Regions from separate parts of the Shewanella sp. 433 genome, predicted to be linked through region 1. Evidence: predicted binding sites of a transcription regulator. Region 1 holds the regulator's gene; the other holds the start of a gene.
The links. Region 1 encodes ArgR, which controls arginine synthesis, uptake and breakdown. Its sites were predicted from a motif close to ANTGAATANNTATTCANT; they were not measured.
Positions count from the first base shown of each region.

Region 2: argA (amino-acid N-acetyltransferase) is a predicted target of ArgR. The motif match lies at 4,489-4,506, and genes of this name have one in related genera.

Region 1 is NZ_CM181703.1:3,607,048-3,622,680, forward strand. It holds gene pdxA (4-hydroxythreonine-4-phosphate dehydrogenase PdxA) at 1-71, shown strand, start outside; gene rsmA (16S rRNA (adenine(1518)-N(6)/adenine(1519)-N(6))-dimethyltransferase RsmA) at 71-880, shown strand; gene apaG (Co2+/Mg2+ efflux facilitator ApaG/CorD) at 934-1,314, shown strand; gene AC5YB1_RS16000 (symmetrical bis(5'-nucleosyl)-tetraphosphatase) at 1,356-2,180, shown strand; gene AC5YB1_RS16005 (methyl-accepting chemotaxis protein) at 2,284-4,314, shown strand; gene AC5YB1_RS16010 (DUF3718 domain-containing protein) at 4,537-4,923, opposite strand; gene folA (type 3 dihydrofolate reductase) at 5,010-5,492, opposite strand; gene AC5YB1_RS16020 (threonine/serine exporter family protein) at 5,545-6,015, opposite strand; gene AC5YB1_RS16025 (threonine/serine exporter family protein) at 6,012-6,773, opposite strand; gene cgtA (Obg family GTPase CgtA) at 6,809-7,978, opposite strand; gene rpmA (50S ribosomal protein L27) at 8,199-8,453, opposite strand; gene rplU (50S ribosomal protein L21) at 8,468-8,779, opposite strand; gene ispB (octaprenyl diphosphate synthase) at 9,055-10,026, shown strand; gene mdh (malate dehydrogenase) at 10,102-11,037, opposite strand; gene argR (transcriptional regulator ArgR) at 11,413-11,883, shown strand; gene AC5YB1_RS16060 (Dyp-type peroxidase) at 12,325-13,272, opposite strand; gene AC5YB1_RS16065 (ABC transporter ATP-binding protein) at 13,431-14,471, opposite strand; gene AC5YB1_RS16070 (ABC transporter permease) at 14,472-15,633, opposite strand, start outside.
Region 2 is NZ_CM181703.1:725,094-740,726, forward strand. It holds gene folE (GTP cyclohydrolase I FolE) at 1-160, opposite strand, end outside; gene slmA (nucleoid occlusion factor SlmA) at 475-1,068, opposite strand; gene dut (dUTP diphosphatase) at 1,158-1,616, opposite strand; gene coaBC (bifunctional phosphopantothenoylcysteine decarboxylase/phosphopantothenate--cysteine ligase CoaBC) at 1,613-2,809, opposite strand; partial or broken gene radC (RadC family protein) at 2,977-3,655, shown strand; gene rpmB (50S ribosomal protein L28) at 3,779-4,015, shown strand; gene rpmG (50S ribosomal protein L33) at 4,022-4,195, shown strand; gene argA (amino-acid N-acetyltransferase) at 4,574-5,893, shown strand; gene AC5YB1_RS03400 (PH domain-containing protein) at 6,083-6,622, shown strand; gene rarD (EamA family transporter RarD) at 6,593-7,486, opposite strand; gene AC5YB1_RS03410 (thioesterase family protein) at 7,644-8,108, opposite strand; gene recQ (DNA helicase RecQ) at 8,322-10,154, shown strand; gene AC5YB1_RS03420 (tetratricopeptide repeat protein) at 10,165-11,901, opposite strand; gene leuA (2-isopropylmalate synthase) at 12,415-13,986, shown strand; gene leuB (3-isopropylmalate dehydrogenase) at 14,048-15,142, shown strand; gene leuC (3-isopropylmalate dehydratase large subunit) at 15,142-15,633, shown strand, end outside.

The DNA of each region.
Region 1 (15,633 bases):
GTAGCTTTGTCTGCGCGTTAAACAAGGCTATTGAATTAGCCACTACGAACGAGTCACAAAAAGAGAAGTAATGAGTAATAAAGTACATTTAGGCCACACCGCAAGAAAACGCTTCGGACAAAACTTTTTGACCGACAGCAATGTGATCAATCGAATTGTTGGCGCGATTGCCCCCGACAATGACCATGTCATGGTTGAAATTGGTCCAGGCCTAGCGGCATTGACAGAACCTGTTGCCGAAAGCATCGACAAGCTGACCGTGGTTGAACTCGATAAAGACTTGGTTGAGCGGCTTAAAACCCATCCATTTCTTAAAGATAAACTCGAGATCCACCAAGGTGATGCGCTTAAGTTTGACTTTAACCAGCTCGTGGAAGAAGGCAAGCAGATGAAGGTGTTTGGCAACTTGCCTTACAACATCTCGACACCATTAATGTTCCACCTATTTGAGTTTGCAGAGCATATTGAAAATATGCATTTCATGCTGCAAAAAGAAGTGGTGCTGCGTCTATCGGCCTCGCCCGGCACTAAGGCCTATGGTCGCCTAACGGTGATGGCGCAATATTTTTGCCAAGTGATGCCTGTGTTAGAGGTGCCACCGGGATGTTTTACCCCACCGCCAAAAGTTGACTCGGCCGTAGTACGCTTAGTGCCTTATAAGAATAAGCCTTGGCCATGTAAAGATGTCGACTTATTAAGACACCTGTGTACGACCGCATTTAATATGCGCCGCAAGACGCTGCGTAATAATCTCAAACAGATGCTATCTGATGAAGACTTTGCTTCGCTCAATATTGATGCGACCAAACGCCCAGAGCAGATAACGGTTGAGCAGTACGTTGCCATGGCTAACTTAGTCATCGACAAGAAAAACGGCTAAGTCTCTTCGCGGGGAATAGCTCCCCGCACTCTCTGTTACATTTAGGACATTCAATGAAACCACTTGAATCCTCAATTAAAATTGAGGTTAAAACTGAATATATCGAAGAGCAGTCATCCCCCGCAGAAGACCGTTACCTCTTTAGCTATACCATCACTATTATCAATTTAGGTGAGCAAGACGTCACCCTAATCAGCCGTATGTGGTGTATTACCGATGCCAATGGTCATTATAGCGAAGTGCAAGGTGCAGGCGTGGTCGGCGAAACGCCAACCATTGCACCGAACACCGCCTACCAATATACCAGTGGTACCGTGTGTGAGACCCCTTTCGCCGTGATGGAAGGTCATTATGTGATGGTCACAAAAGATGGCCGTGAATTTAAAGCCCCCATCGCGCCCTTTCGCTTAGCTGCGCCCGGGCTCATACACTAGCGTACTTAACTTCTTATATCCTCCAACTAAATGAGTAATTGATGGCCACCTATTTTATCGGCGATATACAAGGCTGTTTTGATGAACTACAAGCCATATTGAGTCAGGTCGATTTTAACCCATCAAAAGATGAGCTTTGGGTGGTTGGCGATATGGTTGCCAGAGGTGATAAGTCACTAGAAACATTAAGGTATATCAAATCATTAGATGGCGCTGCTCAACCTGTGCTGGGTAACCATGACCTGCATTTGCTAGCCTTACATGGCAAACTTAAGCGCCCTAAACCCAGTGACAAACTTGACGCTTTGCTCGCGGCCAGCGACATTAACCATCTGATCGACTGGCTGAGAATACAGCCACTGGTGCGACAACATAGTGAACACAAATTACTGATGACCCATGCGGGTGTGCCACCGCAATGGAACGCACAAACCGCCATACAAGAAGCCCGTAGCGTACATGAAGCCCTACAACGCCCCGATTATTTAACCGAGCTTATCGCCAAGATGTACACCAATGATGTCGATACTTGGTCATTATCTATGCCGGCGCTTGAGCGAAAAATCTATTGTATTAACGCTCTCACCCGTATGCGTTATTTACACCATGACGGTCGTTTAGACTTCGACTGTAAACAGCCCCCCGACAGTGACAGTCACCCAGGCTTAGTGCCATGGTTTGCACTTCCCAATTTAGCGGCGCAAACCCATACTTTAGTGTTTGGCCACTGGGCCTCATTAATGGGGAAAGTGGCTCATCCAGCGCTTAAAGCATTAGACACTGGCTGTTGCTGGGGTCAACATTTAACCCTCTGGCACTTAGAATCAAACCAAAAAATCACCCAAAACAAGTTAAAAAAAGGTTAAGATAAAGTACTAACTGGCCGATAGAGCTAGAGTAACAGCCCTGCCAACCCTATTAAAATATTGGTAATTCGGGATATAACAACAAAAAAAATCGGAGTCCCCTATGAAATTAAATGTCGCCGCAAGAGTGATTGGCGGATTTAGCATTGTCACTTTATTGTTAATCACATTAGGCGTTGCCTCGTTAATCACCAATAATAATATCAAGAGCAGCACCTTGGTGCTGCAAGAGCTGAGCCTTCCGGCGCTAGAGAGCAGTAACCACCTGACACAAAGTCTCGCCCTACAAGAAAAACAACTATTAGAGGCTTACCACAGTACGCATTCGGCCCAACTACCACAGATCCAGACAAGGTTCGACGAAGATGCTAAAGGGTTTATTAGCGAGCTAAATAACTTACAAACCATTATTCAAGGGCTGCAACAAGGGCAAGAGCTCGATACACAAATTGCCGCCCTTAAAACCAGTTATCAAGCTTTTGAAGATGATAGCCAAAAAATGATCTCGGCGCGTTTACAGTCGCTACAAACGCAAGAAGCTTTGCTTGCTACGCTCGACGACTTGGAAGTGGCAGCCGATGACACCGCTTCATTGCTGCTGGATCTTATCGATCTGGAGATCAGCGAAGATCCTACCGAACGTGAAATTGCAGCCACCGCCAGTAATATCGATAACAGCTTTAGTAACCTCATCACTAGCAGTTATGATCTGGTTAATACTAACGATAAAGCTAAATATGACACCATCACCAAAGAAATAGGTTACATTTTAAGCGATGCTAGTAACAAGCTAGCCTATGTGAGTCGGCACTGGGAGGGCGTTATCGACCAGCAGGTGCTCGACAATATTAACCAAGAAGCAACTAAAGTCCTCGTGATACTTGATGGCCCCAATGCCATCCAGCTACAAAAGGGGAAACAACTGGATTTTGACATAGCCGCGACCGATCTATTGAGCAAAGTTGAAACCGACGTCGATACTGTTAATCAAGGCATGAGTAACCTGAATCAGTCGATTGAAAACATCTCTCAAAGCATCAGTAACAAGGCCATAGATGATATCGACAGTGCCAGCTATAGCACCATGGCACTGGTTGTGATCGCCATAATCGTCGCTATCATGGTGAGCATTGCGGTGATCCGCCCACTGACCCGCTCATTGGGCGAGGTCAATAATGCACTCGATATTCTCGCATCAGGTAACCTCACCCATAAATTGGATGATTCGGGCCATGATGAATTTTCCGAGTTATCGCGCAACTGTAATCGCTTAGTCGATAGTTTACGCACGCTTATTCAAGGCATTTTGGATAGATCTAATCAGCTGGCCGCCGCAGCTGAGCAGACATCAGCCATCACAGCGCAGACTACTGCGGGTATTCAAGAGCAAAAAAATCAGGTCGATCAGGTCGCCGCTGCGACGACGCAGTTAAGTTCAAGTGCAATGCAAGTCACCAGCAGTGCCGATGATGCATTGAGCCAGATAAAAAGTGCCGATGAAGAAGCTCAGCATATGCGCACCATAGCCGATGACAATAAGCGTACGATTTTAGCCTTAGCCGAGGAAGTGACCAAAGCCGGTCAAGTGATCAATAAACTGCATTCTGACAGCGCCGCGATTGGCTCAATATTGGATGTGATCCGCGGTATCGCAGAACAAACCAATTTACTGGCATTAAACGCCGCCATCGAAGCCGCGCGGGCCGGCGAACAGGGCCGCGGGTTTGCCGTGGTCGCCGATGAGGTCCGCAGCTTAGCCTCGCGCACACAAGACTCGACTCAAGAGATCCAGCAGATGATTGAAGTCTTGCAACAAGGGGCACAGCAAGCGGTATCAGTGATGGAACTAGGACGAGAGCAAGCCAGTCATTGCGTAGAGAAAACAGAGCAAGCTAACCTCGCGCTCGAAAGCATTAACCATGCAGTGCATCGCGCCCATGATTCAGGCACCCATATTGCTAATGCGGCGCAAGAACAAAACATTGTCAGCCAACAGGTGTCTGAGAAGCTTGAACATATCGCCGCCATCTCAGAAGAGACCGCGATTGGTGCAGATCAAACTGCGCAGTCGAGCCATCAGGTGGCACGATTAGCAGAGGAGCTACAAGCCTCTGTAGGCGAGTTTAAAGTCTAGTGCTTATGACGCTACTCGCGCTCGCTAAAGCCTGATTAACGGCGCTTATAGGCGCTTATAGACGCTTATAGGCGCTAAAAAAGCACTGCTTTCATTGCACTTATCCAATGAAATAATAGTGTGATGGGAGCGATGACTCGATAAACATTAACCCCAAAAAAACCGGACTGTTAGTCCGGTTTTTTATGGCTTGATACTTATAACTCTAGATTAGGTATAAGGTTAGCTTCCAGCAATCCGTTCTTTAATTGCAGAGGTCATCGCCAACGCACTATGATCGTTAGCCTCAGCCCATTCAAGAATACTTTGACCATCAGCTTCTTTACTGGCCAAATCCTCGGCAGAGAGACGCTTCGCGACAAAGGCTCCCACGTCATTAGCGCCACTTTTCATCGCAAAGCGTAACAAGCTATCACCATCGCAGGAGATATCTTGGTAGACGTTACGCAGTTTTACACGAGTCTCTTTCAGCTTTTTACGTAAGCGATTTTTATCATCCGCTTGAACGTAATTACAAATATTGGCAGCTAGTTGATCGTTGGCTTTTACTGGCACCGCATAAGATGAGGCCACTAATATCACTGCAATCGTCGTAGGTAACAGACGCATGGGGTACTCCTATAATATTTATTATTTTTTTCAATAGCATAAACGGTAACATTTACGCTAAGACTACTTAGGATAGCACCCACACGTTAACATTTTTTTACCAAGTTGATAAAGCGATACTCTAAACCTTTCTCATTCATATGTGTTTCAGTGGTCACTCGCTCCCACGATCCATCATCCCAATCAGGAAAAAACGTATCCCCTTCAACATCAAGATTAATCTCGGTCAAATAGAGTTTATCGGCTCTGGGCAATAACGCCTGATACAACTGACCACCACCAATGATAATGAGCTCATCGCCATCACCAGCCACTTGCAGCGCAGCATCAAATGAATCGACGCAGGTCACGCCCTCAATAGTAAGTCCGACCTGACGACTAATCACAATGTTGTGGCGCCCAGGTAACGGACGACCGATGGATTCATAGGTCTTACGCCCCATCACTACCGGTTTACCTAAGGTCATGGCCTTAAAATGGCGCAGATCTTCAGGCAGATGCCATGGCATCTGATTATCTTTGCCTATCACACGGTTATTGGCCATCGCGGCAATCATAGCAATTTTCATATTAGCTCCAACGGTCTCGGCCGCTTAATTAAAACGGATTATATCAACAGGATTAAATGACTGGACGGGTGCGAAAATAGAGCAGACTGGGCATCGCTAAGCCGACAGACAATGCACCGAGTATAAATACCGTTTTTAAACCATTACTGATCACTTCAGCAGTCAACTCTGGACTCACCTGCGACTGGGCAGACAGCTGCACTAACGCAATAACAGTATTGTAAGCATAAGTACCTGGGATCATAGGTATGATAGCCGCTACTGCGTACATTAAAGGTGGCGCAAGATGACGTTTGGCAAAGCTAATCGTCAATACGCCGACCAATGCAGCCGCCACAAACGTGGCCCATTCAATAGGTAAGTTAATATGTAATAACAAGGTTCTGACGCTGTGGCCCGTTGCGCCGGCTAACGCACAATAAGGTAAAAAGCGTTTCGGCACGTTAAATACCATGGCAAAACCTACCGCCGGAATCGATGAAAACAGCGCATCGTTTGCCAATTTTAGTAAGAGTTCTATCAAAGGAATAACCCACCTAATTGCATCGCGATAGTTATGCCGATCACCGAGGAAACAGTCAATAAAGTGGCATGCCCCCAACGCGAGATCCCCACGTTAAGGTGTCCCTTAACCATATCTGAAATCGCATTAATCATCGGAAAGCCCGGCACCAACATTAACACACTCGCCGCCATAGGTAACTTTGGTGTACTGGTAAGATCAAAGTGATAGCCCATTTGCGCCACTAAGGTTGTCACAAAGGCAGTGACGGCAAAGTTCACCAATAAATTGAAATGACGCTTAGCAATGGCTAAGCGCACAAACATGCCTAGCGAGGCGGCAAAGATGGTGATTATTATCGCTACCATATCGCCACCAAATAGGTGACAAAAACTGCCACAGGATAAGCCAATCATGGGGATTAAATAGCGCTTAGGGTAGCTTTTAGCTTGTATACGAGATACGCGCTTACGCACTTCATTTAAGCCGTATATGCCCTTCTCAGTTAATAAACAGATGCGCTGTAGTTCGCAGATAATGGTCATATTTATGCCATGTTCGCGAATTCGACGCGTGGTGGTAATACACCGCCCATGCACTAAGCTGGTTAGCACGAGGGAGTTAGAGGAGATGGATATTTCAACACTAGCCAACCCTAATGCCAAACCGAGGCGCTGGCTGATCTCTTCAATGAGTTCAGATTCAGCGCCATAGGCTAGCAAAAGTTGGGCAACCCGGACAACTTGCCGAGTAATATCATTTTGAGTATCTGCGTACACGTGGTTCTCAGAATGAAAGCGATAATAAGCTAAGCTTACCTTTGATAGATGATCTCAACATCATAATCATCATCGTCAAAGTCATCATCATCCAAGTCATCGCCATTATAATCTTCGTTGACAACATCTTGAGTCTGTTGATGATAATTATCCCACTTGAATTCAACTTCAGCATCAGGATCCGCTTCTACCTCTTCAGGTAGCGCAGCAATAAAGTCCATCAACTTCAAGCTAAGTTCTTGGGTGCCTTCGCGATTATACGCAGAGATAGTAAAGACTTCGCCTTTCCAGTCTAACTCTTTAACAATACGCTCTACTCGCTCTTGGATCTCTTCTTCAAGGAGCAGATCTGTCTTGTTAAACACTAACCAACGCGGCTTACTCGCCAGCAATGGAGAATGCTTTTCAAGCTCGGCAACAATTGCACGGGCTGAATCAACAGGGTCGCTGCCATCGATAGGATCAATATCCAAAATATGCAGCAGCACTCGGCAACGCTCGAGGTGTTTCAAGAAGCGAATACCCAAACCGGCACCTTCTGCGGCGCCCTCGATTAAGCCGGGAATATCCGCAATCACAAAGCTCTGCCCATGACGCGGCGTCACCACACCAAGGTTAGGAACCAATGTGGTAAACGGATAGTCAGCCACTTTAGGCTTTGCACGAGACACGGCGCGAATAAAGGTTGATTTGCCCGCATTGGGCATACCCAATAAGCCCACATCGGCAAGTAACATCAGCTCTAAGCGCAAGCTACGTACTTCACCTGGCGTACCAAGGGTTTTCTGTCTTGGCGCACGGTTGGTACTGCTCTTAAAGCGCGTATTACCTAGGCCGTGGAAGCCCCCTTTTGCCACTAGCAGTTTTTGACCATGGGTCTTGAGATCGCCTAATGCCTCTTGAGTCTCTTCATCAATGGCGCGGGTCCCGACTGGCACCTTAAGGATAAGATCTTGACCACTGTGGCCAGTACAATCACGGCCACGGCCATTTTTACCACGCTCGGCAAAATGAAAACGCTCAAAGCGATAGTCGATTAGGGTATTAAGGTTTTCATCTGCTTGCAGATAAACACTACCACCATCACCACCATCACCACCGTCTGGGCCACCATCAGGCACATATTTTTCACGTCTAAAACTAACGCAACCACTACCACCATCACCAGCTTCTACTCTGATCACAGCTTCATCGACAAACTTCATACCAACTCCAGGCACCACACAATAGACCGATTATACTGCCAATCTAATCGTACCGCCAAAAAACAATTTCTGTATTGAACTTCAAACGAGATACACAGGTTTGAGGGTTCAATGTTTTACTGGTGCTGGAGCAGCGTAACCGGCTCATTTCACCAGATTTATAAACAATAAAGCCCTACCAGAGGCAGGGCTTTATAAACTATCTTAGGTGAACTAAGAGTTAAGCTTCGATACTAATGAACTTGCGGTTATTAGGACCTTTAACTTCAAACTTAACTTTACCGTCAGTTAGTGCAAATAGAGTATGGTCACGACCAATACCTACGTTAACACCTGCGTGGAATTTAGTACCACGTTGGCGAACAATGATGTTACCAGCAAGAACTGATTCACCACCGAAACGCTTAACACCAAGACGTTTACTTTCTGAATCGCGGCCGTTACGAGTAGAACCGCCAGCTTTTTTATGTGCCATGAGTTAGACTCCTATTAAGCGTTGATAGCAGTAATTTTAACTTCGGTGAACCACTGACGGTGGCCCATCTTCTTATCGTGGTGCTTACGACGACGGAACTTAACGATAGTTACCTTTTCGCCACGGCCATGGCTGACAACTTCAGCAACAACCTTACCACCTTCAACTAAAGGTGCACCAACGTGTACAGTCTCACCATCAGCAACCAAAAGAACTTGGTCAAATTCGATAGTTTCGCCTGTAGCGACTTCTAATTTCTCTAAACGAACTGTATGGCCTTCAGCAACACGGTGCTGCTTACCACCACTTTGAAAAACAGCGTACATAGCTATTTTACTCCGATATTTCAAGCACGCAGACCTTTTAATGTTAGGCTGGGCGCTATAAAAGCTTTAATGACAATGGTCGCGGAGTTTACGCTAAGTTCATTAGGCTGACAAGCCCTAATTCACTTTGATCAAAAAAAGATCGGAATTACTCTCACATTAGTCTTCTAATAATGCCTTACTCGACATTTTTAGGTAGAATCTCAATACTATAACATTTTTGCCTTAATTTGGGCTGCCTGAATTACAAAATACCACTAGAAGTAGAGCCTAATATGGATTTGAACGCCATTCGTCAGCTGGCTGATGCTGATATGAAAGCCGTCGATCAACTGATCTATAAACAGTTGGAGTCAGATGTAGCCCTAATTAACCAACTTGGATTCTATATTATCAATGGCGGGGGCAAGAGAATGCGCCCACTGCTATCCATTCTGGCGGCTCGTGCGATTGCCTATGACGGTGAAGCTCATATCAAGCTGGCTGCAATCGTTGAATTTATTCATACCGCTTCATTACTGCATGATGACGTGGTAGATGAGTCAATGCTAAGACGTGGTCGCGAGACAGCTAATGCACTTTTTGGTAATAGCGCAAGCGTGTTAGTCGGTGATTTTTTATATACTCGCTCGTTTCAGATGATGACCGAGCTGGGCAGCTTGCAAGTGTTAGAAGTCCTAGCCGATGCTACTAACGTATTAGCAGAAGGCGAAGTATTACAGCTAATGAACTGTAACGATCCTGACACCACTGAAGAAAGCTATATGCGTGTCATCTATTGCAAAACAGCAAAGCTGTTTGAAGCTGCGACCCGTTTAGCAGGCGTTTTGGCTGATAGCGGTATTGAGGTGCAAACCGCCTTAGCTGACTATGGTAAATATTTAGGCACAGCATTCCAGCTCACCGATGATTTATTAGACTACACAGCAGAAACCGAAGAGTTAGGAAAGAACATTGGTGATGATTTAGCCGAAGGTAAGCCTACGTTACCGCTAATCTATGCCATTGCCAATGGTACCGATGAAGAGCAAGCCTTGATTCGTCAAGCGATTGAGCAAGGTGACGGTTCTGGTCACATTGAGACAATTCTCAATGCGCTCAAGCAATGTGGTGCACTCAAATATACTGAACAAAGAGCGCTAGAAGAGGCTGATAAGGCCATTAGTGCCTTAGCAATACTGCCAGAGAGTGACTACAAGCAAGCGCTAATATCACTCGCTAGAATCGCCGTAGCGCGTAATCACTAATGATTGACTAATGGCGCAAAGATTTAAATAACAAAAAAGGAGCCAATCGGCTCCTTTTTTATTGATTCGTTTAGCTTACTTAACGAATTCGACTCCAAGCTTAATATCAGCCTTTAGCGTATCTAACATCGCATCACGCGCATTAGCTTCAAACTCACTCACTTCACCGTAAGCCAGTACTTGTTCAACACCGTTCTTACCTAGAAGGATTGGTTGAGCGAAAAATGCTGCATGCTCACTACCACCGTCAACATAGGCACATTCCACAACATTCGCTTCACCTTGAAGGCCGCGAACCAATGACAGACCAAAACGACACGCAGCCTGACCCATTGAAAGTGTTGCACTACCACCACCGGCTTTAGCTTCAACCACTTCAGTACCCGCATTCTGAATACGAGTAGTCAAAGCAGCGACTTCGTCATCACTAAAAGTAACGCCTTCAACTTGAGAAAGCAGAGGAAGAATGGTTACACCGCTGTGGCCACCAATGACATTGACTTTAACATCAGCCACATCTAACCCTTTGGCTTCGGCCACGAAGGTTTCAGAGCGAATAACATCAAGGGTAGTGACACCAAATAAACGGTTTTTATCATAAACGCCTGCAGCCTTTAGTACCTCAGCAGCGATAGCGACGGTGGTGTTAACAGGATTGGTAATAATACCGATAAGCGCTTTAGGACAAGTTGCTGCACACTTTTCAACAAGGTTTCTAACGATCCCTGCATTGATGTTAAATAGATCTGAGCGATCCATACCAGGCTTACGCGCAACACCTGCAGAAATAAGTACCACATCAGCGCCTTCTAGTGCTGGTGTTGGGTCTTCACCCGCAAATCCTTTGACTTCAACCGCTGTAGGGATGTGGCTCAAGTCAACCGCAACACCAGGGGTCACTGGCGCGATATCGTAAAGGGATAATTTAGAGCCGGCAGGCAATTGAGTTTTAAGCAGTAGAGCAAGAGCCTGGCCAATACCACCAGCGGCACCAAGTACAGCAACTTTCATAGTTATCTCCGTTAATTCTTGGTTATTATGTGACATAGATCTAAATTCACAGATGGCGCAACATTACTGCAATCACATCAATAATTCAATTATCCCTTAGTCGTGTAGCAAGATATTTTATAAATAACCTCGAAAAGTGCATGTATTAGCGGTTAATTGATAACCGTTTGACTTAACACACATAGATGCAGCCGCCACCTTTATCATCATTAATAATGCTAAATGAAAAGGATACCTATCGCTGCGGCCTCGATACTTACATGATCACCAGCAATAATGAGTGAATGTTTATTCATCTACAACGAGTAAGGCTTGACTTGCTTTGCATAGCTATTCACAATGAGCCAATTTTACGAATAAAAGAATGCCAAATTTATGCAAGCCAATAAAAACCAAGAAGAACTCGTAAAGACCTTTAAGGCTATTTTAAAAGAGGAACGCTTTGGCTCTCAGAGCGAAATCGTCAATGCACTTCAAGCCGAAGGTTATAACAATATTAACCAATCGAAAGTCTCGCGCATGCTAAGTAAGTTTGGCGCGGTGCGTACACGTAATGCTAAACAAGAGATGGTTTACTGCCTCCCTGCAGAACTAGGTGTGCCTACGGCTGGCAGCCCATTGAAAAACCTCGTACTTGATGTCGACCATAATCAATCTATGATTGTGGTGAGAACCAGCCCTGGAGCAGCGCAGTTAATCGCTAGACTGCTGGATTCTATAGGTAAACCAGAGGGAATATTGGGCACCATTGCTGGTGATGACACGATTTTTATCTGCCCGTCTAATATTCAAGAAGTTGGTAAAACGTTCAACACAATAAAGTCATTATTTAACTATACCGATTAATTCGTTATATGCGTTTTATAGCACGCTAGCTCAAGGAATCAATAGCCTCTATTTTGGCAGTTAAATGACAGCTCCTGGATCAAGACTAATTACGATTTACTGAAAAATAGACGCCAATGGCGTCTTTTTTATGCCAAAACAATGGCTCCAATTTAGCCGTTAATGATCAATCAAAGCCAGTGTCACTTAAAATCATATAAAAATGCCGACAAGTTTCTCTTGTCGGCATTTAATCAGCATGCAAGATTTTATCGCTTTTGATGCTTAACCAGCCTGCTAAAAAGACTTGCTAAAGCCGATTAAGGCGAATTTTATTGCAGCCTGCTTTTGATGGCTACTCATTTTGCGCACCAGTTTGAACCACTGCGCGATAAAAAAGAGTCAACAGACTTGGAGGACTGTAGTTAATCAATGGCGCAACGAACAATAGGTTGCCGCTATTCACTCGTCACTTTCGGTGGCTGCATTTTGCATAAAATCTAGCGAAGGAGCAAAAAAAGCCGATCCCGTCAGTGCTTGAGTAAAGTGCATTAAGTGATCATGGTTACCAGCACCATCACCGTGGATCATGCTGTGGAGCATTTTTTCAAAATGCTCAGAATTACGACACAGGGCGATAAACATCAACCCCTGCTCTTTCATTGAGCCATAAGGCATACTCTGCCTTAAGATCTCCATCGAACGCCCTTGGCTATCTTTCAGATTAACCCGCTTAGTATGGCTGGTTAGAGGCTTATCCCGCGAGGCATATTCGATATTATCGATTTTAGTTCTACCTATGATATCTTCTTGCTTTTTCTGAGGAAGTCGATTCCATTTACTCAGGTTGTGCGCGTATTTTTGCACATGCACATAACTACCAGAACGGAAGGTTGCATCTTCATCCCCAACTAAGGCGACCTCTTGGCGGTGACGCCCTTTGGGGTTTTCAGTACCATCGACAAAGCCGGTAAGATCCCGCGTATCCATAAACTGAAAACCACGTTCCTCATCGACCAGCTCAACTAAACCTTCAAACATCTGGCACACTTCATTAGCCACCAAGTGCAAGATATCATAACGGTCACACCGCAGATGAATAAAGAGATCATACTCATGTGCAGGGGCATCTCGATTATCGGCATTCATAGCCGGAAACGGTTTCAATTGAGCTGGACGAGACTGGGGGTATAAGCTGTCCCAGTAATTAGCACCAATCGCGACAAAACCATTAAAGGCGCTATCGGCATATTGATCCGATAACTCATAAATGTACTGCGCAACATTGGCTACACAAGGACGTAATTGTGATTCCACACCGTCCTCGGCATTAAACATCAAATATACGCTATGCAAATTTCCTTCGGCACACACACCTAACTGTTCACGTGGCATAACCTGACTATCCATATAGACCCTACCCTCTGTCAGTTTCAATTTTCGGCAATATTGTCCAAAACTTTAATGATGAATAGTATTACACAATCTACAACGCGTTAAAAAGAAACCGTATTTACGGTTAGATTAACGTTTATTAACCAGAACAACCACCATGAGTGACAAATATGTTACTCAGGACGCGACAATAACACCAAGGAATGAGGGATCACCTCTAATTGAACCCGTTGGCCAAGCGCTAAATCGTTTTTGGGGCTGCGAACATCATAGCGTTGTGTACCGACCAATACTCGATAATGACAATTACAGCCTAAAAAACGTCGCTCGACGATCATCCCCTCCCCTTGCTCATTGGCATGAATATCGATTTGCTCTGGACGCAATAACAGTTCACCACTATGCCCTACATCAAACAACATAGGTGCAGTGCTGACAATCACCCCCAGTGGCGTAGAGAGTGTAAAACCGTCCACCACCTCAGCAGCAAGATAATTGCCCTCTCCTAAAAATTCAGCAACATATTTATCGGCTGGCGCACTGTAAAGCGCTTCGGCACAACCATATTGCACTATGGCTCCTTGATTAAATAGCGCTAATTTATCAGCAAATACAAAGGCTTCATCTTTACTGTGCGTCACAAATACTGCACTGACATTACGTTGTTTTAAAATGCTGCGGATCTCCAGCATCATTTCATTACGCACTTTGGCATCTATATTAGAAAAAGGCTCATCGAGCAGTAATAGCTCAGGTTCATAGGCCAGTGCTCGAGCAATCGATACCCTCTGTTGCTGACCGCCAGATAACTCGTGTGGATAGCGGGTTGCTAAACCATCGAGTTTCACCAGAGCTAGCATTTCAGTTAATCTCGCTTGTCGCTCAGCACTAGTTAATCCTTTGACCCCAAACAAAATATTGTCGGCAACCGTTAAATGGGGAAACAGTGCATAATCTTGGAAGATCATCCCCACTTCTCTTTGCTCACTCGGCACAAAGTGATCATCGCCCGACAACAACCGCTTATTGATACTAATTCTGCCAGCAGAGATAGGTTGCAGCCCAGCAATCGCCCTGAGCAGGGTAGTCTTACCGCAGCCACTGGGGCCTAGCAGCGCAGCAATCTCTCCCCGTTGAATATTAAGGCTGAGTCCTTTTAAAATCACCAGACCTTGGTAATCACTATGAACATCTTCGATATTGAGGGTAGACATTTAAGTATTATGCTCCAAAGAACGGTTTAAATAGATCAGCGGAATGAGACCAACAAGAACAATAACAATAGCCGCCAGAGCGCCATGCTCAAGCTGTTCATCTGACACGAACTGATATACGTAGGTGGCAAGATTTTCAAACCCGACCGGCCTTAGTAATAAGGCCGCAGGCAGCTCTTTCATGCACTCGATAAACACCAACAACACGCCAGCAAAAATGCCTTTTCGTAACAGAGGAAGGTGCACCTTACGCAGCAAGGCGTTGGGTCTTAGCCCCATGGTGATCGAAGCCATATCCAGCGTTGGACTTATACGCTTGTAACTGCTCTCCACACTGCCAATAGCAATAGCCACAAAGCGAATTGAAAAGGCAAAAATTAACGCAAATACGCTGCCGCTTAACAGTAAACCAGGCCCTTGTGCATCGAAGTAGGCGTAAATATCATTAATGGCAAAATCCATATAAGTGAGTGGCACCAAGATCCCAATCGCCAGCACGGTACCAGGCAGCGCATAGCCGGTAGACGCTAAACGTGACGGTAATAGGTCGCTGCGCCGTGGGCTACATCGCCTAACAAACATCAGAACCACTGCAATAACCGCAGTGCTCAAGGCCACTAATAACGCAATGTAAAGACTGTTAAAGCTATATTGTAAAAACTGGTTGTGCCAACTGACCTCAAAATATTGCCAAGCATAACTGACAAGTACAGTAAAAGGCAGTAGAAAAGCCAACACCAATAAACCAGCGCAGTAAAAAGTTGCCAGCCATGCTTTAGGTGCCGATAACAGATAACGGTCACGATCATTGAGCTCGGCCTGCTTCTGAAATAACTTTTGCTTACGGCGCGCAAAACGCTCACTGCCAATCATGCAAAAAATCACCAACAACATAATTGCCGATAACTTGGCGGCAGCAGATAAACTGCCATAGCCTAGCCAAGTGTCATATACCGCTGTGGTTAATGTCGGCACAGAAAAATAACTTACTGTAGCAAAGTCAGCTGCGGTTTCCATTGCGACCAGAGAAGCGCCAACGGCTAATGCGGGCCTTGCCATGGGTAAACTTAAGCGCCAAAAACCTTGCCATGGGGAGCACCCCATCACGCGAGCTGCATGTTGTAAGCTTGAGGATTGCTCCATAAATGCGGTGCGAGCCAAC
Region 2 (15,633 bases), 1.2 Mb from region 1:
CACGTAAATCCAGAGACATTAAGGTTAAGATCTCACGCATATGGTGTTCTATCTTTTCTTTGCGCTCATTGGCGCTGAGTCCACAAGGTACCATAGGGGTCTCTAACCCCCGCGCTAATAATGCGGTTTGCACCTGTTGTGCTGCTTCACTTAATGCCATTGGATCCTCCACCATATTGATAGTGGTTAGTTCAATTGCGGTAAATTATCAATAATATGAATGTTTTGCCGCTTCAAAGTAATGATTATAGATCGCCTATCTAGTTAAAGGCTAATAGGCGGGCAAGGAGAATACCCTGAATGACGGCCAATTTATACCCAGAAAACGTAAGGGAATAGCAAAAAAGCCGATGTTGATAATCGGCTTTTTAATTCGGAGCTGAAGGATGAAGCGGATTGAACCATCAAATGCTTAGGTGATAGACATGCTACAGCGGCATAGGATGTTGCTAACCGCCATCAGCTTTGTCTCGGTTAACTTTGTAGTAATTGCAGCTGAATAAAGTTCCACTGTTCGACAAAATGTGTGGTGGGTTTTTGCTTAAAGTCGCTGCGAACAAACTGGGCGATACGGCCTTCAGCAACGGCTAATAATAAGTTAGCCAAAATGGCTTCGTCTAACTGAAAGCCTTTGCCTTCGCGCAGGGTCTTTTCGCGTAAAATCTGTTTTAAGTGGGTTTCGACTTTTGAAAATATTTGGCTGGTGCGGCTGCGTAGACGCTCATTTTCGCCAAGCAGTGCATCGCCATTGAGTACGCGTGAGATGCCAGGGTTACGCTCGGCGAAGACCAGTAGCAGCTGCAGTAATAGCTGGCAGCGCTTCATGGTGTCTTTTTCATCGTCCATGATCAGGTTGATGCGCGACAATAATGACTCTTCAATAAAGTCTATAAGCCCTTCAAACATTCTGGCTTTACTGGGAAAGTGACGATACAGCGCCGCTTCTGACACGCCCACTTCTGCGGCGAGTTTAGCCGTGGTGATACGTTGGCCCGGGCTGGTTTCTAACATGGTGGCGAGGCATTGCAGAATGTGTTCACGACGATTGATTTTAGGGCTTGCAGCCATTTAAGTTTCCTTTACTCAATTACTACAGGAGCCGATGGTATTAAGTGAATCCCCATGGCTCTCTAATTATGCTTGTTTGGCGTGACAGATTATTGGGTGCCTGAGTGGCCGAAACCACCTTCACCTCTATCTGAACTATCAAACTCATCAACCAGCTTAAACTCAGCTTGCACCACAGGCACAAACACCAGTTGTGCCAGTCGGTCGCCAATTTCTAGGCTGAAAGGTTCATTGCTGCGATTCCAGCAGGAGACCATTAATGGCCCCTGATAATCTGAGTCGATAAGGCCGACTAAGTTGCCCAACACTATGCCGTGTTTATGGCCTAAACCTGAGCGCGGTAATATCACCGCTGCGAGACTTGGGTCAGCAACATGTACAGCAATGCCTGTTGGGATTAACTGGGTTTCACCTGGTGCAATCACTAAGGTGGTGTCAAGCATGGCACGAAGATCCATGCCAGCACTGCCAGGGGTGGCATAAGCGGGCAGTGGAAACTGTGAACCTATACGTGAATCTAAAATTTTTAGTTCAATTGGTGTCTTCATGCTGTTTTCATCTGCTGTGCAATTAAGGTGAGTAACTGTCTGGCTAAGGTCAGCTTATCGGTTGCGGGTAACTCATACTGACCATGAGACCAGAAGACGGTTAGCGCATTGGTCTCACTATTAAAACCCTGCGAGGGATCTGATACATCGTTAGCGGCAATCATATCCAAATTTTTACGCTTAAGCTTGTCTTTTGCATAATGCGCCACGTCTTGGGTTTCTGCGGCAAAACCGACAGTAAACGGCCGCTGTGGGTGGGCGGCAACGCTGGCTAAGATATCAGGATTACGCACTAGCGCAAGTGCCATCTCGTGTGCTGATTTTTTGATTTTATCGGTGGCAATATCGGCAACTCGGTAGTCACAAACGGCGGCGCAGCCGATAAATATATCGCTATGATGCACTTGCTGCATAACGGCGTCGAGCATCTCTTGGGTCGACTCTACGTTGATGCGATTGATGTTTAGTGGGGTTTCAATATTGACTGGCCCTGCCACTATGGTGACTTTAGCACCCATCTCGATGGCGGCTTTAGCAAGGGCAAAGCCCATCTTGCCTGAGCTATGATTGGAAATATATCGCACCGGATCGATGGCTTCGCGCGTGGGTCCTGCCGTGAGTAATAGCGATAGACCTTGTAAGATTTTAGGGGCAAAAAACTGTTCGACTCGCTCGGCAATCACCAGCGGTTCTTCCATGCGTCCTGGGCCCACTTCACCACAGGCTTGATTGCCCGAAGCGGGTCCCCAGATGGTGATATCTCTACCACGTAGCGAGTCTAAGTTGGCTTGGGTTGCAGCATTGCGATACATCTGTTGATTCATCGCGGGGCACAATACCACGGGAGCCTCGGTGGCTAAGCAAGTGGTGGTGATCAGCTCATCAGCCATGCCGGCATTTATACGAGCAATAAGATTGGCGGTTGCAGGAGCAATCAGCACCATATCGGCCCAGCGGGCTAGTTCAATATGCCCCATAGCCGCTTCGGCTGCGGGGTCAAGCAGATCGCTTGCAACAGGGTGACCAGATAAGGCCTGTAGTGTCAGCGGAGTTATAAATTCTTGAGCACTCTGGCTCATCACCACTCTTACATCGGCGCCACGCTCTTTGAGTCGGCGCACTAAATCAGCCGATTTATAGGCAGCAATACCACCACCAATGCCCAGTAATATCTTTTTATTTGTCAGACTCATATTGATCACTAATCGCGTTAATTTGCCTTGCTTCGCATCCGGCTAACCATACCACAATCAGAGTAAAGTAGAGCAAACAAGTTTGTAAAAACTGAGCCATACTCAATAACTCAAATAAAAATGTGGCAAACATAATTGCCAGCCTAGCGCTGCAACATGGAGGTTGTATGACCATCAAGGATTGGCCCAGCGGTGAGGGCCCAAGAGAAAAGTTATTGCATCAAGGCGCGGCGCAACTGTCAGATGCTGAGTTATTAGCCGTGTTGCTTAGAAATGGCTTGCCGGGCCAAAGTGCGGTGTCGTTAGCTCGCACCATGATAGGTCATTTTGGTGGATTACGAGCCTTGATGTCGGCGAAGCAGAGTGAAATGTGCGTGATTAACGGTATTGGACCGGTAAAATACGCCCAATTGCAGGCTGCAATCGAAATAAGTAAGCGAATTTCGAAAGAAAATCTACAAAGAGGCAAGATTTTAACAGATCCTGATTTAACTCGAGACTATTTAATGAGACAATTAGGGGATCGTGCCTATGAAGTGTTTGCCATCTTATTACTCGATAGCCAACATAGAGTGATTCAGTTCGTTGAATTGTTCCGTGGTACCATAGATTCAGCCTCGGTTTATCCACGTGAAGTGGTCAGCCTAGTGCTTGAGAAAAAAGCCGCGGCCGTCATTGTTTGCCACAATCATCCTTCGGGGGGTTGCGGAACCAAGTCATGCCGATCGGCGAATTACTGAGCGATTGAAATACGCGCTAGCAACTATCGATGTTTCGCTGTTAGACCATATGGTTATAGGCGATCATGAGATAGTGTCGTTCGCAGAGAGGGGATGGATAGATTGAATATCCCTTGATCTTTGATTTTAGATGCTGTATAAAATGCGCCCTCTTTGTGTGCCTCGGGCGACGGCCATATTCGAGGTACATTAATGCTCGAGCGTTAAATTGTTTTTGGAGAAGATTGACATGTCAAGAGTATGCCAAGTTACTGGCAAGAAGCCGATGGTTGGTAACAACCGTTCGCACGCTAAGAACGCGACTCGTCGTCGTTTTTTACCTAACCTACAGAACCACCGTTTCTGGTTAGAAGACGAAAAGCGTTTCGTTCAACTACGTGTATCTACTAAAGGTATGCGTATTATCGATAAGAAAGGTATCGAAGTTGTTGTTAAAGAACTTCGTGCCCGCGGCGAGAAGGTGTAATAAACCATGGCTAAAGCTAAAGGTAACCGTGAGAAGATCAAGCTAGTTTCTAGCGCTAAAACTGGTCATTTCTACACGACTGAGAAAAACAAACGTAACATGCCAGAAAAAATGGAAATCAAGAAATTTGATCCAGTTATTCGTCAGCACGTTATGTATAAAGAAGCGAAAATCAAGTAATTCTTGATAACGTTTTTTGAAAGCCCCTACTTGTAGGGGCTTTTTTTTTGCCCTTTTACCTTCCAGTATCCCGACTCGCCACTGTCGTTGTTTAGCTCTCCCTGCATACAAAACTCCCCAACATCATCTTCAAATTCATCGATTCGCTTAAGCTTTACCTCACCTTATTGATAGTCTGACTCCAATGCTTATATATTTTTGCTATTCCATTGAGCAGTTCAACAATGAGTCTACTATCTACTTAAAGGGGGGGAGATGAGCTAATTGTATAAAATGAAAACAAATGCTTTTAAAGTGAATTTAAATGCAATATTATCGGGTTGTTATTCTAATGTGGTCAAGATTGCTTACCCATTTATTGTTATTTAGAGGTCATACGTGCGCACTACTGAACTGGTCGATGGATTTCGTCATTCTGCATCTTATGTCAATGCACATAGGGGCAAAACATTTGTGGTGATGTTGGGTGGAGAAGCATTGGCGCAAAACCAATTTCGCTCCATCATCAATGATATCGCGTTACTGCATAGTCTTGGGATCAAGATCGTGTTGGTGCATGGCGCGCGACCACAAATTGATGCCGCCTTAAAGCAACAGCAGTTGATGCCCGAATACTATAACGGGGTACGTATTACCGATGAAGACTCGTTTAAAGTGATTAAACAGGTGGTCGGTGGTTTGCAGCTCGATATTACCGCGCGGCTGTCGATGAGTTTAAGTAATACCCCTATGCAAGGTGCGCAGATTAACGTGGTTAGCGGTAATTTTGTTATTGCTCAGCCGCTGGGCGTCGATAACGGTGTCGATTACTGCCTAAGTGGCAAAGTGAGAAGGATTGATGTTCAGGGCCTACGGCGTCAATTAGATAACCATGGCATCGTCCTATTAGGCCCTGTGGCAGCATCGGTGACGGGTGAGAGTTTTAACCTCACCGCCGAAGAGGTTGCCACCCAAATTGCCGTGAAGCTCAAAGCCGATAAGATGATTGGTTTTAGCGCCGAAAAAGGCATCTTAGATAGTGATGGCGAAGTGCTGGCGGAGTTAATGCCAACCGATGCACAGCGCATCTTATCTGAGCAGAGCGAAAACGATGAGTGGTGTGTGGCCACTCGGGCTTTTTTACAGGCGAGTATTGATGCCTGTCGTAACGGAGTGGCCCGTTGCCACTTTGTTAGTTATCTCGATGATGGTGCACTGTTGCAGGAGTTGTTTTCACGCGATGGCATCGGCACGCAAATCGTGACAGAGAGTGCAGAGCGTTTACGTCGTGCCACTATCTCCGATATTGGTGGCGTACTGGACTTAATTCGTCCACTGGAGCAAAGCGGTATTTTAGTGCGTCGCTCCCGTGAACAGCTTGAGATGGAGATTGAGCAGTTTATGCTGATTGAGCGTGACGGCTTAGTGATTGGTTGCGCCGCGCTGTACCCGTTTGAGGAAGATAATGCCGGAGAATTTGCGTGTTTGGTGGTGCATCCTGACTATCGTGATGCCGATAGAGGTAGCATACTGCTGAAGAACATTATTGGGCAAGCCAAGGTGCGAGGTTATTCTCGCTTGTTTGCACTGACAACGCGCAGTATCCACTGGTTTCTTGAGCATGGCTTTGAAATCGTTGACGTTGATGCATTACCTAATATGAAAAAGCAGTTGTATAACTACCAACGTAAATCAAAAATTCTCGCGTTAGATCTCTAGTAAAAGCTCACTTAGAAGACCACGTTAAGGCGTGGTCTTTTTGCTTGTGTTGGGCGTTATGCACTTTTTGACATAGTATGTCGTGCAGTGCATAGTGAGGCTATTCAATTTGAGGATGAGCCACCACTCAATCTTATATCGTGGGGCTCAACAGAGACCTCAATGACATTAAAAATAGGGTGCTTGAACATGGATACTCAAGTCTTTCAGCTAACGGCTTTCGATGCTGCAACGAGTGCGACATTTGTCTCTTTACTGGTCGGCATCGGCTTTATTTTAATTCTTCTAAAGATCAAACCATTACCCAAAGGCGCTAAATTTGCTGCGCTGGGTATGGTGATTACTGTATTGGGTCTATTATCTTGGGTGTTCTTTAAGGCCTATGATGCCAATATTCGTGTCACCCCCACATCAATGACGGTCGACATTCCTTTGTATCGCACTGAATTGCCTTTGGAGAGTCTTTTAATTTCGCAGGCACGCATTGTTAGCTTGGATGACGCTGATGCGCCACAGTTGAGTTATAGAAGTAATGGCGTGGGTTTGCCCGGCTATCGATTGGGCTGGTTTAAGTTAAAAGATACCATCGCCAATAGCGATAAAGCCCTATTGTCCGTTACCGGTAGTCATCATGTGCTGGTGTTGCCAACGACGGAGGGCTATCTGCTGATATTGAGTGTTGAGCGGGCAGAGCCGTTACTAGCCCTGTTGCTTGCGTCGACGCTTTAACGCCATATCAAGCGTAAATATCACCAATGCACTCCAGATGAAGGCGAAGGTGATGCCTTTTTCTAAATCGAACGGTTCATTAAATAGACTAACGGCCAAAACGAACATAATACTGGGGCCAATGTATTGGAAGAAACCTAATATTGACAACGGAATACGTGTTGCTGCTCCGGCAAAACACAGCAGTGGCACCGAGGTGATCACACCAGCTGCAATAAGCAATAAGTTCATATTGATGTCGTTGGTCAATATATTTGCAGTGGCCGAATCTAAAGTTGAAAATAGATAGATCACCGCGACAGGAAGCAATAGCGCGGTTTCAACCAATAACCCTGTTTTAGCATCGACATTGACCTTTTTACGCAGTAAACCATAAAAGCCAAATGAGGATGCCAGTGCCAATGACACCAGTGGGATCGAGCCAAAAGAGATCAGCTGGATCAGTACTCCTGTACAGGCGAGGCTCACCGCAAACCATTGCAGTTTACGTAACCGCTCACCAAGAAATATCATTCCAAGCAATACATTAAACAAGGGGTTGATAAAGTAGCCTAGGCTGGCATCGAGCATGTGATCATTATTCACCGCCCAAATAAACAATAACCAGTTGCCGGCAATTAATATCGAGGTGATGGCCAATACGCCCAGCTGTTTGGGGCGTCGAAATAGGGCTCTAAGCTTAGAAAAACCGCCGATAAATTGCATGAGGATGATCATAAAGACAAAAGACCAAATCACGCGGTGGGTCAGTATTTCTGTCGCAGAAACATTGTGTAATTGTTTGAAATATAAAGGGGCGAAGCCCCAAAGGCAGTATGCGCAAAGCGCCAACACCACCCCTTTACGATATTCAGTATCGGCCATAACCTGGGATTCTAGTCGTAACAAGGAGACGCATTGTAGGGCGCAAGCGGTTTGGACTCAAGCAGGTTATTTGCAGGCCTGAGCTAGTCGTAAGTCACGTATTATGGTCATCCTCACATCAGTTGCGTGGCGCCAATACGCCACGGTTTTATTAGGATCAACCCATCATGTAAGTGCCAGTACCAAAAGCGATGTGAGAGCCCTGCTCGTTATGCAGTTCCATGCGGCACACGGAAACACGGTTGCCAGCGCGAATCACCGTGCCTGTGCCGGTAAATATCTCCCCTCTGCCTGGGCGTAAGTAATCGACACGTAGATCGATAGTGCCAAGGGTGGTTAGACGTTGTTGCAAGGCATCTAGGCTCCAATCATCCCGGCTGGCTACAAGCCCAGAAAATGCCGTCAGCCCACCCACCACGTCGAGCACGGTGGCGGTTACGCCGCCATGTAAAATTTGTTGATGGATATTGCCAATTAATTGAGGCTTCATTTTTACTACTACTTCGACACCGTGGATATCGTAATGCTGAATATGCAGGTCGAGCAGATTATGAAACGGTACTTGTTGGTCAAATATCTCGGCGACGCTGGCTAAAACCTGTGCTTGAATTGCGGTTGTCATTAAGCGATTACTCCGTTAATCATCGGCTTGGTGTAGGGTAAATAACCTATATCTAAACAATACTCTGAAGCAAGCTTTTGCTTAAAACATCACCACCATGGCTAAGCTGGCGTGAGTGATGGCAATAAAAAATGGCGCAATTGTCAGCGTAACCGAGACAAGTGCGATGAGCTTGATTAGAATAGGCGGCCCGATTGATGACTATGATGCCCAATGGATTCTGCAGTAACCCAAGTTGAACCCCATAACACAGATCCGCTCGCCAGTAGTTTGCAGGCGGTATTTGGTTATCGCACCTTTAGGCTGGGTCAGAGAGAGGTTATCGATCAAGTCTTTCTCGGTCATGATGCGTTGGTGATTATGCCAACGGGTGGCGGTAAAAGTCTGTGTTATCAACTGCCAGCGTTGCTCTTTCCCGGGTTAACTGTGGTGGTGTCTCCCTTGATCTCTTTGATGAAAGATCAGGTTGATAGCCTCAAGCAGATGGGCGTGGCTGCGGCTTATTTAAACTCATCGCAATCCCGTGAAACATCGCAACAGATTTTCCAGCAGATGCACCGCGGCGAACTTAAGTTGCTCTATGTGTCGCCAGAGCGGCTGTTAATGGACAGTTTTGTTGATCGTATGCAAGCCTTGCATATTTCGCTATTTGCCATCGATGAGGCGCATTGTATTTCTCAATGGGGGCATGACTTTAGGCCGGAATACGCGGCATTAGGTCGTCTTAGGCAACTGTTTGCCCATGTGCCTATTATGGCATTGACCGCCACGGCGGATCAGGCGACCCGCCAAGATATTTGTCAGCGCCTTGGGATTAGTCCCTATGTGTTATTAACCAGTTTCGACCGGCCTAATATTCGTTATACCGTTGCCGAAAAGCTCAATGCCGCCAATCAGCTTCGGCAATTTATCCAGACGCAAAACGGTAATAGCGGTATTATCTATTGCGGCAGTCGTCGCCGCGTCGATGAAGTCGCAGAGCGGTTGCGTCTGCAAGGTTATAAAGCCGATGGTTATCATGCGGGTAAAACCCAAGAAGAGCGTGGCGATATTCAAGAGCGTTTCTTAAAAGATCAGTTAGATATTGTGGTGGCAACCGTGGCCTTTGGTATGGGGATCAACAAGTCTAATGTGCGTTTTGTGGTGCATTACGACATCCCTAAGAGTGTCGAGGCCTATTACCAAGAAACCGGCCGCGCCGGACGTGACGGCCTCGATGCCGAAGCATTAATGCTGTTTGATCCAGCCGATATTGGCCGGGTAAGGCATCTAATTGAACAGGCTGAACCTGGGCCACAACAACAGGTCGAATTTCATAAGCTTAATACCATGGCCGCGTTTGCCGAGGCGCAAACGTGTCGACGTCAGGTGTTACTGCATTATTTTGATGAGAGTGCGTCTGAACCCTGTGGTAACTGTGACATCTGTTTAGATCCCCCTAAACGCTACGATGGGGTTGAAGATGCACAAAAAGTATTGTCGTGCATTTTTAGACTGCAACAGAAATTTGGTATTAACCATTTGATCGAAGTGCTACGGGGCTCAAAGTCGGCTGGCGTGGTCGATAGAGGGCACGATAAACTCTCAACCTGGGGTATAGGTAAAGATAAGAGCCATGAATTTTGGCTTAGTATTATCAGGCAGATCATTCATTTAGGTTTTGCGAGCCAAGATATCACCCGTGGCTCATCGATTAAGCTCAACCCTCAAGCGCGGGCGGTGCTCAAAGGCGAATTGCCTTTGTTATTAGCCGAACCACGCATCACCTTAACCACAGATGTCAAACGTCGCGGCAACAGTCGGGCGCCGTTAAATTACGACCGAAAATTGTTTGCTCGCCTAAAGTTACTGCGTCGCAGTTTGGCCGAAGAGCTCGATGTGCCACCCTACCTGGTGTTTAACGATGCGACATTAGCCGAGATGGCGGCGATGTTACCCACAAGCCCAGGTGAGATGTTAGCGGTCAATGGCATAGGTGAAACTAAGCTCAAGCGTTTTGGCGATGAGTTTCTCGATGAGATCAGCGATTACCTAGCCGAAGGTTAGTAACCCGGAGTTAGCGCCCTAATTGATCGTTGTATCGACTGAGCTGATCGATGCCTGCACGCTTGGTCAGTGATAACAAGGTGTCGTAATATTGCATCTCTGCCATACCTATCCTAACTTTGTCACCGCCCGGCAATGACGCAATGACGGTGTTTAACTGTTTGACTATCTCTTTCGCCCCGGAAAGTGAGGTAAAGGGCAGCATGATAAGCAGTTGGTCGCTGGCTTTATCGAGCATAATATCTTGTTGGCGCAATTTCTGCCGTATCTCATCTAATAGCGTGGCCATATCGCGAGGCGCAAGATGGCTTGGATTAATCAATAAAATCGTTATTGGATACCCAATTTGTTTAGCGCTGGCAATTAATGCCTGCATCTTTTCATGGGCGGTTAATGGCACCTCTTGCATCTGGGGGGCGTTTTGTTGTTTGCGCAAGCGTGATATTAACATCAGTAATGGCAGCAATAGTGCCGACACGATAATGACAATCAGGCCATAGTTATCATCGATACGCGTGTCGAGTTCGATAGGTTTGGGCTTGTGGCCTTGGGCCAGTTTTTGATAGTGCCCAAGCTGGGCCTTCATTTGTAATAGGCGGGTATTTTTTAAGAACTCATAGCTGTTTTTAATGTTATCGACGCGCTGTAGTTGGTAGTTATAAGCTTGGCGATAGTCGCGCATCCCTGCGAAGTATTCACTTAATAATTGATAGCAGTACACCAATTCATCATATTGATTAGTGCGTTGGCCTATTGCGATGGCTTGTTGCATCAAGTCTAACCCTTGTTGCTCGTCGCCTTTGGTTAAGTAAATTTGCGCCAATAAACGACTAGCGCGCAAGCTATCGTTGATTTTTTTGTGTTTATCGAAGGTGTTAAGGGCGATGTTGAGTAGCTGAATGGCATTCTTGTCATTGTTTCTTAAAAACTCCACCTCGGCGAGCTCAGTATAGCTTTCGGCAAGTTCGGTAGCGGTGGCGAGTTCAGGCATTAAGATTTTTGCTTCTAAAATCATATCATCCCTAAACTTTACCTCTTGATTTTCATGCGCGATTCTAGCAATTGTTAGTAATGTGTTAAGCCTAACTTTACCTATGGTTTGCGGGTAAGTTAACGCCTGTTTTGCCATTGTAAAAGCCAGATTCAGCTGTCCCTTTTTTCTAAATAATTTGGCCCTTGCCAATTGCAGGTAAGCCTGTGGTGGGGTGATCCACTGGATGGGTTGGCGTAAGGCTGCTGGATAGATATCTTGTGCCAAACGAAAGTCTTCTAATGCACTGCTGTCACTTTCAATGTGGGTATCGATTTGTCCACGCAGCAATAGACCATTGACTAAGGATTGAGGCTGTTCAAATTCTCGAGATTGATAGATAGCCGTATCGAGTAAGGTGAGGGCTTGGCGTAGATCGCCGTAATCAATATAAGCTTCTGCCATGCAGTTTAAAAAATAGGGGCTGGCTTGTGGTATATCCAGTGATTTTGCTTGGGCATCGCCCATGCGTGCTAAGTTGATGGCGGCTTCATTGTCGCCTAACTGCACTAAGGCATGGCATTTAAGCAGTGACAATCTCAACGACTGCGGGGCACTTTTATCATTGAAGTGCTGTTCTATAGGCGTAATGTTCGATAGCGCCTCGCTGGGATATTGATAGACGGTGGCCGCGAGTTGATCTAGCTCTGTCATAGTGTCTGCCCAAACGGGCTGCAGCCATAGGCTGAGACTGAACACCATGAGACGAAAATACATTGTTTAACTCCGGAACTAAACCACTGAAAATACTTGAGTGAACGCATTATACTGAGTTTTTATATGCGATTGCATAAAAATTAACAGCTTGAATGATAAAGTGTCTGCTTGCTGGCTTTTTTCCTTTCGGGTGATTTGCTGCTGCGTTATTGAGCGAATTAAGGCCTGGATTGATTATAACTGTACAATGAATCGGCATTGTTGTAGTAATGTTTGCGAAAATGTGAAAAGAATGGGGTTGACTATTTAGGCTGTACACGTTAAAAAGTTAAGCGTTACCTTGATAATGTCGAATAAATACTTATTTTTTTTGAATAGATAAAAGATGATGACTAACCGTGCCCTACTCAACCTCATTATTCTCCTTCTCGCAGAACCTGCGCGGAGAATGTAGTGTTGCACGCTTAATAACAACAGCATTCATAAACCCCGCGCTCAACACCGCGGGGTTTTTTTGTATATGGATTGGATAAAAACGCAACATAGAACCTAGTCGTTCCACGGAGAAACGAGATGTCTAACCGAGTGATAATATTTGATACAACCTTACGTGACGGTGAGCAAGCGCTGGCGGCCAGTTTAACGGTGAAGGAAAAATTACAGATAGCACTATCACTGGAACGACTCGGTGTAGATGTGATGGAGGTGGGCTTTCCTGTCTCTTCTCCAGGAGATTTTGACTCGGTGCAAACCATTGCTCGCACGATTAAAAATAGTCGAGTCTGCGCCTTAGCCCGTGCGCTAGAGAAAGACATTGACGCCGCTGCTCAGTCGTTATCGGTCGCGGAGCAATTTCGTATTCACACCTTTATCTCTACCTCGACCATCCATGTAGAAAGTAAGTTAAAACGCTCTTTCGACCAAGTGCTTGAGATGGCGGTGGCGGCAGTCAAATACGCCCGTCGTTTTACCGATGATGTCGAGTTTTCCTGCGAAGATGCAGGGCGCACGCCAATCGATAATCTTTGCCGAATGGTGGAAGAAGCCATTAAGGCGGGCGCTAAGACCATCAATATTCCTGATACTGTGGGTTATACCATCCCCAGCGAGTTTGGCGGCATCATCGAAACCCTGTTCAACCGTGTCCCCAATATCGATCAAGCGGTGATCTCTGTACATTGCCACGATGACTTAGGGCTATCTGTGGCTAACTCAATTACCGCAGTGCAGCATGGTGCTAGGCAGATTGAATGTACCGTCAATGGTATCGGCGAGCGTGCCGGCAACTGCTCGCTAGAGGAGATCGCCATGATCTTAGCCACTCGAAAAGCGGCATTAGGGTTAGAAACGGGCATTAATGCCAAAGAGATCCACCGCACCTCTAACCTCGTCAGTCAGCTTTGTAATATGCCAGTGCAAGCCAATAAGGCGATTGTGGGGGCGAATGCGTTTACTCACTCTTCGGGTATCCATCAAGATGGCATGCTTAAGGCGCAAAATACCTATGAGATCATGACACCCGAGAGCATAGGGCTAAATCGTAATAATTTAAATATGACCTCGCGTTCAGGCCGTCATGTGATTAAGCATCGCATGCAAGAGATGGGTTATGCCGAGCACGATTATGATATGGATACCCTCTATGAGGCTTTCTTAAAGCTGGCGGACAAAAAAGGCCAAGTGTTCGATTATGATCTTGAAGCCTTGGTCTTTATAGAGGCGCAGGCCGATGATGAAAATCAATATAAATTGCAACAGTTAGTGGTGCATTCTGACTCCACCCAAGGACAGGCCACCGCGACGGTGACGTTAGAGGTGGGCGAGCAAGTGGTCACCGAAGCCGCTACGGGCAATGGTCCGGTCGATGCTGCGTACAACGCCATTACCCGCGCCAGTGACTGCCAAATCAATATCTCTAGCTATAAATTAAGCGCCAAAGGCGAAGGCCAAGATGCCCTAGGCCAAGTCGACATTACCGCTAAGTACCATGAGCAGAATTTCCATGGGGTGGGGCTGGCAACCGATGTGGTTGAGGCCTCTGTACAAGCCCTTATCCATGTGATGAACCTAACATGGCGTGCCGATAAGGTCGCTGAGAATAAAACTAAAATTCAACAAGGCCGGGCGGTATTGGGTGGTGTGTAACGCCAACATGAGCGGACCTTTTTGACCATAATTGAGTAAATAAGCAGGGAGTGGGTGATTAATGAGTTATCAAATAGCAGTGCTCGCCGGAGATGGTATTGGGCCAGAAGTTATGGCCGAAGCACGCAAGGTACTGAGCGCCGTTGAAGAGCGGTTTAACTTAGATATCGAATACAGCGAATACGATGTGGGCGGCGCGGCCATCGACAATCACGGTTGTCCATTACCTAAGGCGACACTCAAGGGGTGTGAAACTGCCGATGCCATATTATTTGGCTCTGTGGGAGGGCCAAAATGGGAACACTTGCCTCCTAATGAGCAACCCGAGCGCGGCGCGTTACTGCCACTTAGAGGCCACTTTGAGCTATTTTGTAATATCCGTCCAGCCAAATTACACCTAGGTTTAGAGCACATGTCGCCGCTGCGCAGCGACATATCAGCACAAGGTTTTGATGTGTTATGTGTACGAGAGCTCACTGGTGGTATTTACTTTGGTAAACCTAAAGGGCGCCAAGGTGAAGGCGAAAACGAAGAAGCCTTCGACACTATGCGTTACAGCCGCAAAGAGATCCGCCGCATTGCCAAAATCGCCTTCCAAGCCGCCCAAGGGCGCCGCAAAAAAGTGACCTCGGTCGATAAGGCCAATGTGTTAGCCTGCTCGGTGTTATGGCGTGAAGTGGTTGAAGAGGTGGCTGCCGATTTTCCCGATGTTGAGCTTGAACATATCTATATCGATAACGCCACCATGCAGCTGCTACGTCGTCCGTTCGATTTTGACGTGATGCTGTGTTCCAACCTATTTGGCGACATTATCTCCGATGAAATCGCCATGTTAACTGGCTCAATGGGCTTGCTATCATCGGTCAGCCTTAATAGTGATGGCTTTGGTTTGTATGAACCCGCTGGTGGCAGTGCACCGGATATTGCAGGCCAAGGCATTGCCAATCCCGTAGCTCAAATCCTTTCTGCCGCCTTATTATTGCGCCACAGTCTTAAGTTAGAACAGGCCGCAGAGGCTATCGAGGTCGCTGTGGCTAAGGCGCTTAGCGACGGTTATTTAACCGCAGAATTATTGCCCGCTAGCAAGCGCGGTAATGCCAAATCAACCCGTGAAATGGGCGACTACATCGCTCAAGCAGTCAGAGAGGCAAACTAATGGCGAAGACACTCTATGAAAAAGTATGGGACAGCCATATTGTTGCCGCACCCCAAGGCGAAGCGCCACTGATCTATGTTGATCGACATTTGGTGCACGAGGTGACATCACCTCAAGCGTTTAGTGGCTTAAAGGTGGCGGGTCGTAAATTGCGCGCCCCTGAAAAAACCTTTGCCACCATGGATCACAATACCTCCACCAAGAGTGCCAGCTTAGATGCCCTAAGCCCAATGGCTCGCATCCAAGTAGAAACCTTGGCGCAAAACTGCGAAGAGTTTGGTATTCGTCTTTATGACATTCACCATAAAAACCAAGGCATAGTGCATGTGATGGGCCCAGAGCTGGGGATCACCTTGCCCGGCACTGTCATTGTGTGTGGTGATTCCCATACCGCGACCCATGGCGCTTTTGGCGCACTGGCATTTGGTATTGGTACCTCTGAGGTTGAGCATGTGATGGCGACGCAGACTTTGCGCCAGCTTAAAGCCAAA